Regions from separate parts of the Paenibacillus sp. J2R1T-4 genome, predicted to be linked through region 2. Evidence: predicted binding sites of a transcription regulator. Region 2 holds the regulator's gene; the other holds the start of a gene.
What was found. The regulator Rex, encoded in region 2, represses fermentation and respiration genes when NADH is low (regulators of the CRP and FNR family bind a similar motif). The targets are predictions, from matches to a motif close to TTGTGAAATATTTCACAA.

Region 1 (7,899 bases), on a different contig from region 2:
TCGATAATGACATGGGGAGCCGCTTGACGAATACGTTTCACTGCTTCCGTCATTCGCCCGTTATCCATATTATCGAGCAAGATGATGTCTGCTCCGGCCGAAATGGCCTGCTCCATCTCATCGAATGATTCCACTTCCACTTCGATCTTCATGGTATGCGGAATGCCCTCACGTGCTGCGCGAACGGCTAATTCAATGCCTCCCGCACCTTTAATATGATTATCCTTGATCATAACCGCATCATAGAGACCGAACCGGTGATTGTGCCCTCCGCCTACACGAACAGCATACTTCTCCAACATGCGATGTCCAGGCGTTGTCTTGCGAGTATCGACCAGACGAACAGGCAGGTTCTCTAATGCATTCACATATTCATTCGTGCGTGTTGCAATTCCAGATAAACGTTGCATCAGATTCAGAGCAAGCCGTTCCCCAAGTAGGATACTCCTGGCGCTGCCGCTTACTTCAGCCAGGACCGTGCCCTTGGTAACGGATTCTCCCTCTTCAACCAACGGAACAAACTGCAGTTCTGGATCCACGATTGCAAAAACTTGTTTCGCTATAGGCAGTCCTGCAATGGTGCCGGATTCCTTCACATGAATAATACCTTTAGACCGGCGGTCCAAAGGTATAGTCGTCGCTGTCGTCATATCGCCAGTACCAATGTCTTCCTCTAACCATAGACGGATATTCCGGCTCAAAAGTTCCTGATTCAACAACATTTCTTTAGTCATGAATGCGTTCCTCCGTAAACCCTTTATCTCGTTCCATCACGATATGTTTGCGCCAGATCAGATCATCCCTCTCAGGGAAATCTTGACGATAATGTCCGCCCCGGCTCTCTTCCCGATTCAAGGCCGATTGCGTCGTTAGTAATGCGCATGTGAGCAGATTGGCAAATTCAATTTCTTCCCTCTTCGTAAGGCAAGACTCGAATACTGACAATTGTCGTTTCAGCTCCTCGAGACCCTTCTCTAACCCCTTGGCATTTCGAACCAACCCGACGTACCTAAGCATGATCTTCTGCAGCTTCAACCGTTTCTCCACAATGGCTTGCATAGGCCCTACCGGTTTATGGCTATGTTCTGAAAAGTCATCTGTTACATCCTGATCCGTTAATCCTGCGATATGCTGAATGATACGACGGCCGAATACGATTGCTTCGGATAATGAATTGCTTGCCAGTCGATTCGCTCCGTGGACACCGGTAGAGGACACTTCTCCGCAAGCATATAACCGTTTAATGGAAGTCTGCCCGTTCAAATCGGTCCGAATCCCGCCCATCATATAATGAGCCGCTGGTGCAACAGGAATCCAATCGGTAGTCACGTCCAGACCATAGGTCAAGCAATATTCGTAAATATTAGGAAACCGGTGTCTCACCATATCTGCAGATTCGTGCGTAATATCAATATACACGAAAGTAGATTTGGTATCCTCCATTTCATTCACAATCGCTCTGGCCACAATATCTCGCGGAGCCAGCTCGAGTAGCGGGTGCACCTTTTCCATGAACCGCTCTCCCTTAATGTTGCGCAGAACAGCTCCTTCTCCACGCAGAGCTTCTGAGATTAAGAAGCGCGGAGCTCCTGGGTAACACAGGGAGGTAGGATGGAATTGTACGAATTCCATGTCGCGAATTAACGCACCTGCTCGATAGGCCATGGCAATCCCGTCACCTGTGGCGATTTCCGGGTTGGTCGTGTATCTGTATAACTGTCCAGTGCCGCCGGAGCACAAGATAATAGCCTTTGCCTGCACATAGATGCGTTGCCCGTCCGGCTTTTGAACCAGAACCCCTTTACACTCATTCTGATAAGTTATTAAGTCAATCACATAATGATCGTCCCATATTTGAATCTTCTCGCTTTGTTTCGTCTTCTCCGACAGGGCACGCACAATCTCTGCCCCTGTGGCATCCCCCTGTGCATGCAGAATACGTCGTTGGCTATGAGCACCTTCCTTGGTAAGAGCGAACTCGCCGTTCTCCAGATCGAATTGGGTACCCAACCGAATAAGATCCTTAACGCCTTCGGGTCCTTCATGTACAAGCACATCTACGGCTTCATGGTCACACAGCCCGGCTCCAGCAATTAACGTATCCTGCCGGTGATATTCTGGCGAATCTTCATCTGAGATTACGGCTGCAATTCCCCCTTGGGCATAACGGGTATTGCTGTCCAGCAAGGATTTCTTCGTTATCATAAGCACTTCATGCGTTTCACTGGCTCGGATAGCTGTGAATAATCCCGCGATCCCCGCGCCAATAACTACAACATCCGTTTGTACATGAGGCAGCTCATCAAGCGAGAAATCGACCAAATAACGTGGTATCATACCATTCACCTTTTATGGGCAAGAGAGTAGCGCATGCTACTTAACTTGTAACATGCGCTCTAGGGAGAGTCGTGCTTGTTCAGCAACTTGAGGCGGTACATAGATTTGTGGTTGCATCGTCTCCATGCAACGAACAATTTTCTTAAGATTGTTTACTTTCATATTCGGGCATACGAGAAATTTAGTAGCAAAGTGGAAGGTCTTGTTCGGGCTATCCATTCTTAATTGATACCCTGTTCCATCCTCTGTACCGACTATAAATTCCTGGCAGTCCGATTCTTTACAATATTTGATAATGGCAGTAGTGCTTCCTACAAAATCACCAAGCTGTACAACCTCAGGACGACATTCCGGGTGGACGACGAACTGCGCATTCGGGTGTTTGGCTTTCATCTCCATAACATCCTTGACCGTCAACATGTCATGGGTGTTACAGTACCCTTCCCAAATAATCATTTTCTTGTCCGTAAACTTGGATACATAGTCGCCCAGATTTTTGTCCGGCACCCATATGATCTCATCCGAATCCACGGATTGGATAACCTTTACTGCATTAGCTGAAGTACAGCAAATATCAGTCTCCGCCTTAATCTCAGCAGAGGAGTTAATGTATGTCACTACGGCAGCGTTAGGATGCTGTCGCTTAAGCGCTTTGAGGCCTTCGACATTGACCATATCCGCCATGGGGCAACCTGCACGCTCGTCTGGAATAATGACTGTCTTGTTAGGAGCGAGGATCTTAGCGCTCTCCCCCATAAAGTGCACTCCGCAAAATACGATCACCTCAGCATCGGTCTGAGCTGCTTTCTGAGCCAGCAAGAAGGAATCACCTCGAAAATCAGCGACTTCCTGAACTTCATCCCTCTGATAATAGTGGGCAAGTATGATGGCATTCCGTTCCTTCTTGAGCTCAGCAATTCGCTGCTTGAGTTCACGGTTCTGCTCAGCTTTACGCTCTAACGCCAATGCTTCCATGTTAGGTCCCCTTCCTTCCATCCGAATACGTGAAAAAGTTCACGCATTAGTCTATTGTAAAAAATACGTAATTTCTCTTTCTAATATACCCTTATTATGAACAGCGACTTTGCAAAATAGCAGTACTCGCGAAAGGGTACATTTTACAACTAATTTACACAACCTGACACAGACTGTCAATGACCAAAAACCATGATTTTGGCGGGTTAAGAAGGTTGGCTTGTAAAAAATCCGGCATCTCCACGAGGGATTGCCGGATTTCGCTTTATTCATCCTTTGGTTCTTTCTTATCGCGATCGAAATCGAGCTTGTTCGCATCGCCTGTTCCGTCTTGAGTGTTAATGTTAACCTTCAGCTGCTCATCGAAGCTGGCCCAATCATCGGACTTCTCCAGTTCTTTATCCGTCACTTTGCCATGCTCGAGCAATTGAGCGATCTGCTCTCTGTCGAGTGTTTCTCTTTCAAGCAAGGCGTTAGCAATCAAATGAACTTGATCCGCATATTGGGTCAAAATTTCTTTGGCTCTGTTGTAACAACGGCTGATTAGGTTCTGCATTTCTTTGTCGATCTCATAAGCAATCGCATCGCTGTAGTTCTGCTCATGACCAATATCGCGTCCAAGGAATACTTGACCTTGGGTCTGACCGAATTGCATCGGTCCGAGCTTCTCGCTCATTCCATATTCCATGATCATACTGCGAGCAATACCAGTTGCTTTGCGGAAGTCATCAAAAGCCCCGGTTCCAACTTCACCGATGTACATTTCCTCGGATACGCGACCGCCTAGCAATCCAGTTATCCGATCAATCAGTTCGGACTTCGTGGCCAGCAATCGGTCCTCTCCGTCCTTCGGAATACTTAGCACATATCCACCCGCGCGACCGCGAGGCACGATCGTAACCTTGTGCACTACGTCAGCATTCTTCTCATAGTACCCAATGATCGCGTGTCCTGCTTCATGATAAGCTATGGTGCGCTTCTCGCGTTCGCTGATTACACGGCTCTTCTTCTGTGTTCCGACGATAACGCGGTCAAATGCTTCCTCGATCTCATCCATCGAGATATCCTTACGGCTGCGTCGGGCTGCGATCAACGCCGCTTCATTCAGCAGATTCTCCAGATCAGCACCGGTAAACCCAGTGGTATAGCGCGATAACACTTCCAACTTAACGTCCTTATTAAGAGGCTTGTTGCGAGCATGTACCTTAAGTACTGCTTCGCGGCCTTTCACATCTGGGCGATCAACTGTTATCTGACGGTCGAAGCGGCCTGGACGCAAGAGTGCAGGATCCAGAATGTCCGGTCGGTTCGTTGCAGCAACGATAATAATCCCCTCGTTGGCTCCGAAGCCGTCCATCTCAACAAGCAATTGATTGAGCGTCTGCTCGCGTTCGTCATGACCTCCGCCTAATCCGGCGCCGCGTTGGCGTCCGACTGCGTCGATCTCGTCGATAAAGATAATACAAGGCGCATTCTTCTTCGCGTTCTCGAATAGATCACGGACACGGGAAGCACCTACACCAACAAACATCTCTACGAAGTCAGAACCGCTGATGCTGAAGAACGGCGTGCCTGCTTCTCCCGCAACAGCACGAGCTAGAAGCGTCTTCCCTGTTCCCGGAGGCCCTACTAACAAGACCCCTTTGGGGATACGAGCGCCTAAGGCTGCGAACTTGCGTGGATCCTTCAAGAATTCAACTACTTCCACCAGCTCTTGTTTCTCTTCGTCTGCGCCGGCTACATCGTCAAACGTAACCCTCTTCTTCTCTTCATTGTAGAGACGGGCTCGGCTCTTGCCGAAATTCATTACTTTTCCGCCGCCGCCTTGAGCCTGGTTAAGCAAGAAGAAGAACAGGATGAAGATGATGACAAACGGAATAATGGAAGTCAGGAACGTAATCCAGACGTTGTCCCCGTCCATCTTCTCATGGATTTCCTTGTTAACAGTGCTTTGCTCTAATAGATCAATCACCCGTTCACCGAAAGGAGCGTGTGTTTCGAAGAGCAGCTTATCTGTATCTGTAGCGGATTGTTTAAATTTCCCCCGAATCAGATAGGTGTAACCGTCAAACTTAACCGACACTTCATCGACATTATTGTCCTTCAGCTCTTGACGGAACTGGGTATAGTCGATCGTTTGCTTGGTATCGTTCTGATTGCTGATGAAATGAACGATTCCTACGGTAACGAGGAAAATGAGTAAATAAAATCCGGTGTTGCGGATGATCCGATTCATCCCCTACCTCCTCTCAATGACACACGTAATATTTTACCACAGGCGGAGTATGCATCACAATAGAACGAAGATCAGCGATGCATAGCGGCCTTAAACTGCCATTAAGACGAATAAACTTCAGGTTTCAAGATGCCTACATAAGGAAGATTCCGATATTTCTCCGCATAATCCAAGCCATACCCGACAACAAAAGCATCTGGAATCGTGAAGCCTTTATAATCAGACTCCAAATCAACTGTCCGTCGTCCAGGCTTGTCAAATAATGTGACAACTGAGATTGACAATGCGTTGCGTCGCTCCAGAACATCAATTAAATAACTCAGAGTGAGTCCGCTGTCAATAATGTCTTCCACTATAAGTACATTGCGGCCTTCCACGGGAACATCCAAATCCTTAATAATCTTGACTACACCTGAAGACTTGGTTGATTGTCCATAACTCGATACAGCCATGAAGTCCAGCTCAAGAGGAATATCCATCCGCTTGACCAGATCAGCCATGAATATGAATGCGCCTTTCAGCACACAAATGACCAATGGATTGCGTCCCTCGTATTCCTTACTCAGTATCTCGCCTAATTCGGCTACTTTCCGTTGGATCTCTTCTTCGGTGAATAAAACTTCTAGTATATCGTTTTGCACAAATGCCGGTCCCCCTATTCTTAAGCTTACATCTGCCATTCACGCACAAACGGCTTTGCTGCACAAGCTCTTACCCTATACTATGAATACATAGGGGAGCTCATTCTATTTAGGTCGTTCCGAAAAACCAGTGGATTCATGCATTAGGAACGAACCGCATAACTAACACCTCAGTTGTATCAGACGTTAGAAGCGCATGCTTGGATCTGCCAAGACCCGGTATCCAAAGAATCCTTCCGGCGGCATCTTCAATAATAGGGGTTCGCTCCCGCACTCGCTGAGGAACTTTTTTGTCAATGAACATATCCTTTACTTTTTTTGATCCATTTAAACCGAGCGGTTGCATCCTGTCTCCATCACGCCGCTTACGGATCGTAATAGGAAAGCTCACATGGTTTAAGTCAAAAAAAGCCTCCGAGTGGGAGGGACGTTGCCTCGTGTCAGCGTATGTCTCCCCTTCGCGGAAGGATGCCAGCTTGTGTGAAGGCACTTGAGCATCTTGATCTCGGGTAGTAAAAGTCAACGCCCCAGCCCATCTGACGGCAACCTGTCCCTCCAGATGTGAGCGCTCAAGGGTCCCCTTCCATTCGGGTTCATCTAATGTTGTTGATTCGATCTGAGAATGCCTGTTAATCAAAATGCGGTCATACTCCCGACACATAACAGCGCCGCCTTGCAAATGGATCTTCGCGGAAGGAGAATTATCTTGCGAGATCATTTCTCTAATCCGTTCAATCCGGTTAAAGTCCGAAGCATCCGATTCGGAGCACACATAGCTCAATATTAGATGAATCAACCGCCTTTGTAAAGCAATATGCAGAGCCGTAAATGCATTTCTAGAGAAGGCGTAGCCATTCTCATCCTCGGTGACTAGCGACGGCCAAGCACGAGTTGCTTCCTGGTTTATAAAGTCATCTTCCTCAACCATTAAATCGGCTAGACGATTCAAGGACTCGGGAAGCTGCGGGTTAAACGTGAGCAGAGCGGGTATTACATCCAAGCGGATGCGGTTGCGTGTATACTTCCTGGAGCGGTTACTGCTATCCTCTGCATAGGGCAGTTCCTTCTCCAGACAGTAACGAACTAGCTCTGCTTTGTATATACGAAGTAAAGGGCGCACAAGTTCCAAATCGTTTAACGATCGCCGTAACGGAATTCCAGTTAGCCCTGACGGGCCTGTCCCTCTAAGAATACGCATAAGTACAGTCTCCGCTTGGTCGTCCGCGTGATGCGCCGTCACCAACCGTTTAGCGCTTATCTTGGCTGCGGCGGCTGTCAAGAAAGCATAACGCTCCTCACGAGCGGCTGTCTGCGCATTCCCCCCCGTATGACGAATGATATCCGGCATATCCACTATGCCCATCTCGCAAGGAATACCCAGGCTAACGCAAAATGCTTCGACTTGCTGCGCTTCCCGATCCGATTCCTCTCCTCTGAATTGGTGGTTGAGATGTGCTGCTGCTATCTTCCACTCCCACTTATTAGACAATTGATGCAGAATATGAAGAAGAGCCGTAGAATCTGGACCCCCAGATACGGCTGCAAGAAGTGTGTCGCCTCGCTCTATGAGGCAATATTGGCGGATATACCGCTCGATTGTATGAATCAATTCCGCGTCTGAACGCTGCATGATTGCCCCCAGTAGTTAAGATTGTAAAAATATGTAGAGGCTCGAGGCAAACAAAACAAGGGAAACCGCAAAGGCCGTCT
Region 2 (7,899 bases):
ACTCCTTCGGGATTCCGCATGACCATCCGCATCGTGCGGACTCGGATGCTGAGGCAACGGCTCTGATTTGGCAAAGATGCCTGGAACGTATAGAAAATCTCCCGTTGATCACTCTTCAGAGACTCTCCAATCTGTATGAATCCGAGCTGACGGATTTCGCTTGGTTTATCCATGAAGTACGTCTATGGAAAGAAACATTAACCGCTCTCGACCCAGACACACATAAATATTTTCGTCAGTTCGCAATGAACGTTGATAATTGGGATGAAGAGAAGCCGGCAAGAGAAGAAGGAAAACCTGCGTTTCCAGCTGATCAAACCTTCGAGAAGTTTTATGAACAAATCAATCTTAATTTGCAGGAACGATTCACCGATTATGAATCACGTCCAGCACAGCGCCAGATGATTGAAGAGGTTCAAGCTTCGCTTGCCAGTGACCAACATCTTATTGTTGAAGCGGGTACAGGAACAGGCAAATCTCTAGGCTATTTGATTCCTTCTCTGTACCACGGTATCAAAGAAGAGAAAAAAATGATCGTCAGCACCCATACGATTAATTTGCAGGAGCAGCTGCGACAACGCGACATTCCTTTACTTCAAGACATTTTGCCTGTATCGTTTCGAGCGTCTGTACTAAAGGGGCGAAGTCGGTATTTGTGTCTGCGGAAGTTCGAGCAAAAGCTGCAGCACAATGATTATGCTAACGATCGAGACGATCGTCTTACAGCGGCGCAAATGATCGTCTGGCTGACCGAAACGAAACATGGCGACGAGGAAGAGATTTATTTCGGTAATCGCGGGAACGAATTCTGGAATACGGTTTCAAGCGATACTGACTCGTGTCTGAACAGGGCTTGCCCTTGGTTTAAGAAATGTTTCTTTCATAGAGCGCGCCATGAGGCTTCTATTGCAGATCTTGTCATTACGAATCATTCCTTATTGTTCACGGACATCCAGGCTGAGAATCGGTTATTACCAAGCTACAAGCACCTTGTAGTGGACGAGGCTCATCATTTTGAGGAAGTGGCTTCCAAGCTGCTTGGATCTGAGCTGAGCTACAATGCACTCCATAACGCTATACTAAGACTTTACAAAGACTCTAGAAGCGGTCAGCTTCCAACATTATTAGCGAGACTTCAGCAAGAGCCTGAGGGGGCATCAGCCGATTGGTTAAGCGGATTAGACAGTCTGTATCCCAAAATCATTCGCGTGAAAGAAGAATGGGATCAGCTCACGGAACTGTTATTTCAATTAACCGCTGAGCAGGTAGATCCTCTGGCTGGTGAAGGAGGGCAATTCGTTCGGCGAATGAAGCCGGATCAGCTGCCAAGCCAATGGAAATCGTTAGTGACCATGGAAGAGAACATCTATCTCGAGCTAACCGATATCACGAAGAAATTGGATCGAATCTCTTCTGAGATGAAAGACAAATCAGAGGAATATGCGACAAGCAGTCTGCTAACGGATTTGTCAGGAACGGTCAAACAGCTCACGCGCTGCCGAGATTCCCTACGTTTCTTCATGAAGATGGATAATGAGAATTATGTGTATTGGATGGAAGCTACCCCATATTTCCGGAGTAAATCGATCCAACTGATGGTGGCGCCATTCGATGTGAGTGATTTGTTGAAGGGATATTTTTTCGATGTGAAAGACAGTGTTGTTCTAACTTCTGCAACACTATCCGTGAATAAATCATTTCATTACAGCAGCAATCAGCTAGGCCTTGATACTTTTCAGGACACTCCAAAGCTCAAAACCGTATTACTGCCATCAGCATTCGATTATCGGAAGCAGGCTTTGCTATTAATTCCCCGCGATTTCCCAAGTATCAAAGGAAACTCGGGTGAAGCAGCATTCATAAGTGCTTTATCGGGTTCCCTAATTGATGTAGCTGTTGAGATGAAGGGAAGGATGCTGGTCTTGTTCACCTCTTACCGCATGCTTAAATTGGTGCATCAAGAGATCAAGGAACAGCTTAGAGCGGAAGGAATTCATGTATTAGGTCAAGGGATCGACAGCAGCAATCGAACCAAGCTTACGAGACTGTTCCAAGATCACTCTTTCTGTGTATTATTAGGCACAAGCAGCTTTTGGGAAGGGGTAGATATTCCCGGAGATGCGCTTAGCTGTCTAGCTATCGTAAGGCTTCCTTTCCAACCGCCGAATCATCCGATGGCAGAAGCCAAGAGTGACCACCTCAAGAAACTGCGACAGAATCCTTTTACAGCCCTTTCTGTACCTCAAGCTGTCATTAGATTCAAGCAAGGCTTTGGACGGCTTGTGCGGCGTTCTACGGATCGTGGAGTCGTTATTCTCTACGACACGCGTGTGTTGGAGACCACTTACGGGAGACATTTCTTGTATTCGTTACCGGGACCTAAGATTGAGCATCTAAGCTTAAACCAGCTCGTTCCGAGAATTCATAGCTGGATGGGAGATAATGCGAGTGAAAACGCCTAAGATTTCTGAAGCTGTAGTAAGAAGACTACCTGTTTATCTGCGTTTTCTTAACGAGATGAACAAAAGCAACATCTTAACGGTCTCATCGCAAGACCTTGGACATAAGCTGAATGCCAATCCAGCGCAGATTCGTAAAGATCTGGCTTACTTCGGGGAATTCGGCAAAAAGGGGATCGGGTATGATGTACCTTACCTGATTGAAAAAATACGTCAAATTTTAAAGCTCGATCAGGTCATACCTGTTGTTCTGATCGGGGCTGGCAATTTGGGGAGGGCATTGTGCAACTACAATGCTTACTTGCAGGATAATATGAAGATTGTAGCCATATTTGATGCTTCTCCCGTTCGAATAGGGGAGAAGATCAATAATCTCAAGGTTTCCCCCATACACGATTTGAAGGCTATTGTTGAGCAATATAAGGTCAGGATTGGGATTATTACGGTACCTGCACTGGAAGCTCAAATCGTCGCCAATCAGCTGGTGGAAACCGGAATTGAAGCTATACTGAACTTTGCACCTGTGATTATCAAAGTACCAGAGGCCGTCCGTGTGCACCATGCTGACTTTACTACGGAGCTTCAAAGTCTTGCTTATTATTTAGAGTCCAAGGGACAAATTGAATAATTATAATGAAAAAACCGTCCTACAGTGGACGGTTTTTTTTAGAAGATTTTGAACAACACCTCGTAAATGATAAATGCAAGGATCATGCTGATCGGAATGGTAATAATCCAGGTCATTATCATCCTTGTGACCGTCCCCCACTTCACGTCCTTGAATCGGATCACACTTCCTGTCCCGATTATAGAAGAGGTAATAACATGCGTAGTGGACAAAGGTTGTCCCATTGCTGTTGAAGTCTGGATAACGATGGATGATGCCAGATCTGAGGCGAAGCCGTTAGACGGCTCAATCTTCATAATCTTTTTACTAACCGTTTTGATAATACGCCAGCCTCCAACGGAGGTCCCTAACCCCATTGCCGTAGCAGCGGAGAGTTTGACCCATAACGGAACGTCCAGAGTATCCTGGAACCCACCGGCTACAAGGGCAAATACGATAATTCCCATTGCTTTTTGAGCATCATTTCCGCCGTGGGAAAAAGAAAGCAATCCTGCCGAAAAGATCTGGAACGTTTTGAATCCTCTGTTCAGCTTCGATCTCGACCGGTTACCGAAGAGCAGAATCGAATATTTGACGATCGTCATGATCAAGTAACCAACACCAAAAGCGATAATCGGAGACATGATCAGAATAATAATAATGGAGCCGAAGCCATCCCAGTTTAAGGCATCAAATCCTGCACCAGCAATAACCGCCCCAGCCAATGAACCGATCAAAGTATGGGAAGAGGAGGACGGGATCCCGTAATACCAGGTCAACAAATTCCAGGTGATTGCTGATATTAGAGCAGCAACAACAACCAGCATACCATTCTCGATATTAGCCGGGTTTGCAATCTTTCCTCCTACAGTTTTGGCAACTTCAGAAGACACAATTGCTCCCGCCACATTCAATAAAGCGGCGTATATAACAGCGAAACGGGGTGACATGGCTCTAGTGGAGATCGAAGTTGCAATGGCATTGGCTGTATCATGAAAACCATTGATGAAATCGAACAGGAGAGCAAGGATAACGACAAAAATAATAAGCGTAAGCATAATATCCTCCTACAGGGTGTTCTATTTAGTTATGCGTATCGAAGAACTACACTTTCAAGGATATCTGCTACATCTTCGCACTTGTCGGTCGTTTGTTCCAGACGCTCATACAGTTCCTTCAACTTAAAATCCTGGTAAGGATCAGTAGGGTTTGTGAAAATTTCGCGAATCCCTTCCCGCATTAAACGGTCGCCTTCATTCTCAAGCGAGTTAATATGTACCGTATGTTCGCGAATTTGCATGTATTTCTTCTTTGATAGCAGCTTAAACGCGGTTAACATATGCTCACAGGAATTAACAATGACTTCCGAGAAATCCTTCATATATTGGTTCGTGAAGGTGATGTTCAGATAGTCGAAGCGAGCGATGGAAGCCTCGATGCCATCCATGACATCGTCGAGTTTGGATGCAAGCTCCATAATATCTTCTCTGTCAAGCGGTGTAATGAACACTTTATTCAAGCCTTTGTATATTTCATGAGTTAAGGAGTCGCCTTTATTCTCCATTTCCTTCAATACATCGAAATAGCTTGCAGGGGGCTTGTCACCCATCATTGCGGTTCGGAACATTTGTGCACCCTTTAATGTGTTCTCCGCGCTCTGAATGAGTAAATTGAGGAAATCGATATCCCCTTTTTTGTTGAAAATCATCATTGTTGAAACCTCCATCATCGGCATAATGATTAAATGATTGCGTACCTGTCCATTTACACAAAATTAAAATTAACACACATGACTGCACAATTGCAACGCATTTTCATTTCATTTTCAACAATGCATTGGGAAGCGATAGAAAGGGAATCGTCCTTGATTTCTAAGCTGTGAAAAGGTACATTGAAACCATGACTTTATTCAAGAGAGGAATGTCTTTATTTATGCTGAAAAAAACACTGATTCGCAATGGGAAGTTTATTACCTTACAGGATTCCTCTCCTTACCTAGAAGGATACATGGAGATTGAAGGAGATCGAATTATTTACATAGGCACAGGTGATCCGGATCCGGCCAAATCCTACGATGAAGTAATCGATGGTAAAGGCAAGCTGTATATGCCTGGCTTAGTGAATACACATGGACATGCTGCTATGTCGCTGCTAAGAGGCTATGGAGACGACCTTGCCCTGCAAGTATGGCTCCAAGAGAAAATGTGGCCGAATGAGGCCAAATTTACTGCCGCCGATGTTCGAGCAGGTACATTATTGTCCATTGTTGAGATGCTGAAAGGGGGTACGACCTCGTTCCTGGATATGTATGACCATATGAATGAAGTCGCCCAGGCGGTTGAACTTTCAGGAATGCGTGCTGTGTTGACTCGAGGCGCCATTGGTTTATGTCCGCCGGATGTTCAGGATGCCAAGCTTGCTGAAGCCATTCAGTTCGCACGTGATTGGCATGGACAAGCTGGAGGACGTATCACTACTGTTATGTCGCCGCACGCACCTTACACGTGCCCGCCGGATTTTATTGAGAAGTTCGTACAAGCAGCACATGATCTGAATTTGCCAATGCATACACATATGTCAGAGACGCTCAGAGAAGTGTTGGAGAATGAGCAACAATACGGTCTTCGTCCTGTGGCGCATCTAGAGAAGCTTGGCATGTTCTCGAGGCCTTCTATTGTTGCCCATGCGGTTCATTTGACAGATGATGAAATTGCAATCTTAAGCAAGTACGATGTTAGAGTTTCCCATAACCCTGGAAGTAATCTGAAGCTAGCCAGCGGAGTTGCCCGGGTTCCTGATTTGTTGAGAGCAGGTGTACTGGTTTCTCTTGGAACAGACGGCCCTGCAAGCAATAATAATCTGGATATGTTCGAAGAAATGCGCCTTGCTGCTTTGATCCACAAAGGAGTGTCAGGTGACCCGACGGCTGTTCCAGCTGTCGAAGCGATTCGCATGGGTACCCTTACGGGGGCCAAGTCCATTTGGCTGGACGATGTGGGCGCTTTGCAAGCTGGCATGAAAGCCGATTTCATAGCTCTTGATATTGATCAAGCGCATTTTCTCCCTAGAACGGATTACAGCTCACATGTCGTGTACTCGGCTTCAGCCAAAGATGTGACGGATGTGTTCGTGGACGGCCGCTGTCTTGTGCGAAACGGACAATGCTTAACCCTGGATGAAGAGAAAATTAAGTTTGATGCCCAAAGCTCATTCGAAAGGCTGACGCAAGGATGAAGAAAAAGATAGCCGGACTAGTAGTTGGCTTGGTGCTGATCGGCGTCGTTCTGTTTCGGTTCTATCTCGCAGTCCAGAACGATGAGTGGGATGCTCATGCGCTAGCAACCGAGACGGTTACGCAGAACACTTATATTAAACAAGTAAGCCGTGTGGAAACATTCCGAGGCGAGCAACCCTACACGATTGTGTTCGGCAACGATGAAGCAGGCCAGGAAGCAGTAGCGTGGGTCGGTGGCGAGGAAGTTCACATGGAATATTTGGGAGGCACCCAGGGCGGTGTTACAGAACAAGTAATTCGTGACAAGGTGCTGCAACGCGGCGAGGATGTAGAGATTGAGCGGGTACTGCCAGGGAAACTGAATGACGAGTATGTCTGGGAAGTATTCTATAGACGTACAAAAGAAAAAAGATATTATTATGATTATTACCGATTCAGCGATGGGGTCGAAATCGATACCTGGAAGCTGAGTAAGCATTGAGATATATGAGCCGTCAGTGTAGTCATTCACTGGCGGCTTTTTATTTTAGATCATTAATTATTAATGGTCTAAATGATAAAAAATCATAGAAAGTACACGATTTCCACACATTTCAAAGGATTATAGTATATCAGATATGATATACTGTTCGTACATCTTAGAAAGGGGGACGACATGAATGAAATTGCGTCTTCTACCTATCGGAATTAGTTTAATAGTATCACTCACCGTACTTTTTGGTGGCTGGTTTTTATATGATAGTTATGCTATGGAAACACCGCTCAATGAGATTGTTAAGGAAACACCTGGAATTCAGGATGCCACAGTAGAAGTAGACCGGAACAAAGTTACTATTCATCTTACACCGGCTTCAGATGCTAATATGCGGGAGATCTATAAGTCTATTGTTACACGCGGGGCTTCTGTTATTGGATCACGGAGTGTGGAATTAGATATTAAGAATGATTCAAACGCAGCATTGGATGCTTGGTGGTCCAAGGCACTGTTCCATGTAGCGCAAGCCATGCAAACGAAGCATTACGGGGATATTCCTGAACGATTAGAAGACTTAAAAGGCTCCTTAGAAGGACTAAACGTGCAAACGGAAATGGATGATAAATACGTATATGTAACGTTGAGAGATCAATCCAAGAGCTTATACTTAATGCTTCCGCTCCAATCCCAGAAGATAGGGGTGTGGCCGAATGAGTAAGCTCGGGAAAGAAGTAATTGTAGGAATTATTCCAGCACTCGCAGCTTTTTTGTTGTATATGGGAGTTAATCTGCTTCCTGTTGTTTTGGTAGCTATAGTCGGTTTTTCCTTATTCTACTTGAGCCGGAATCGAGGCGGGAATGTGGGCTTATCTTCTAATTCAGGCTCACGTAAAGCGAATCTGAACAGGAGCCCTGCATACTTCACATTTGATGAGATTGGCGGCCAAGATCGCGCCAAGGGAGAGTTACAGGAAGCATTGGATTTCTTGATTCGATACGAAGAGATTCAAAAGTTCGGTATTCGTCCTTTGAAAGGAATACTGATGACGGGTCCTCCCGGAACGGGTAAGACCTTGATGGCAAAGGCAGCGGCTCATTATACTAACTCTGTTTTCGTCTCCGC

Region 1: the regulator Rex is predicted to act here: its motif matches at 3,340-3,357, upstream of nadA (quinolinate synthase NadA).

What each region holds. Positions count from the first base shown of each region.
Region 1 covers NZ_JCAUBA010000032.1:12,677-20,575, forward strand. The annotation lists gene nadC (carboxylating nicotinate-nucleotide diphosphorylase) at 1-734, opposite strand, end outside; gene nadB (L-aspartate oxidase) at 727-2,337, opposite strand; gene nadA (quinolinate synthase NadA) at 2,374-3,312, opposite strand; gene ftsH (ATP-dependent zinc metalloprotease FtsH) at 3,578-5,548, opposite strand; gene hpt (hypoxanthine phosphoribosyltransferase) at 5,650-6,189, opposite strand; gene tilS (tRNA lysidine(34) synthetase TilS) at 6,326-7,819, opposite strand; gene AC58QD_RS30845 (protein kinase domain-containing protein) at 7,835-7,899, opposite strand, start outside.
Region 2 covers NZ_JCAUBA010000002.1:140,083-147,981, forward strand. The annotation lists gene dinG (ATP-dependent DNA helicase DinG) at 1-2,462, shown strand, start outside; gene AC58QD_RS04275 (redox-sensing transcriptional repressor Rex) at 2,449-3,087, shown strand; gene AC58QD_RS04280 (inorganic phosphate transporter) at 3,126-4,124, opposite strand; gene AC58QD_RS04285 (DUF47 domain-containing protein) at 4,154-4,777, opposite strand; gene AC58QD_RS04290 (amidohydrolase) at 4,999-6,300, shown strand; gene AC58QD_RS04295 (cell wall elongation regulator TseB-like domain-containing protein) at 6,297-6,782, shown strand; gene AC58QD_RS04300 (hypothetical protein) at 6,961-7,494, shown strand; gene AC58QD_RS04305 (AAA family ATPase) at 7,487-7,899, shown strand, end outside.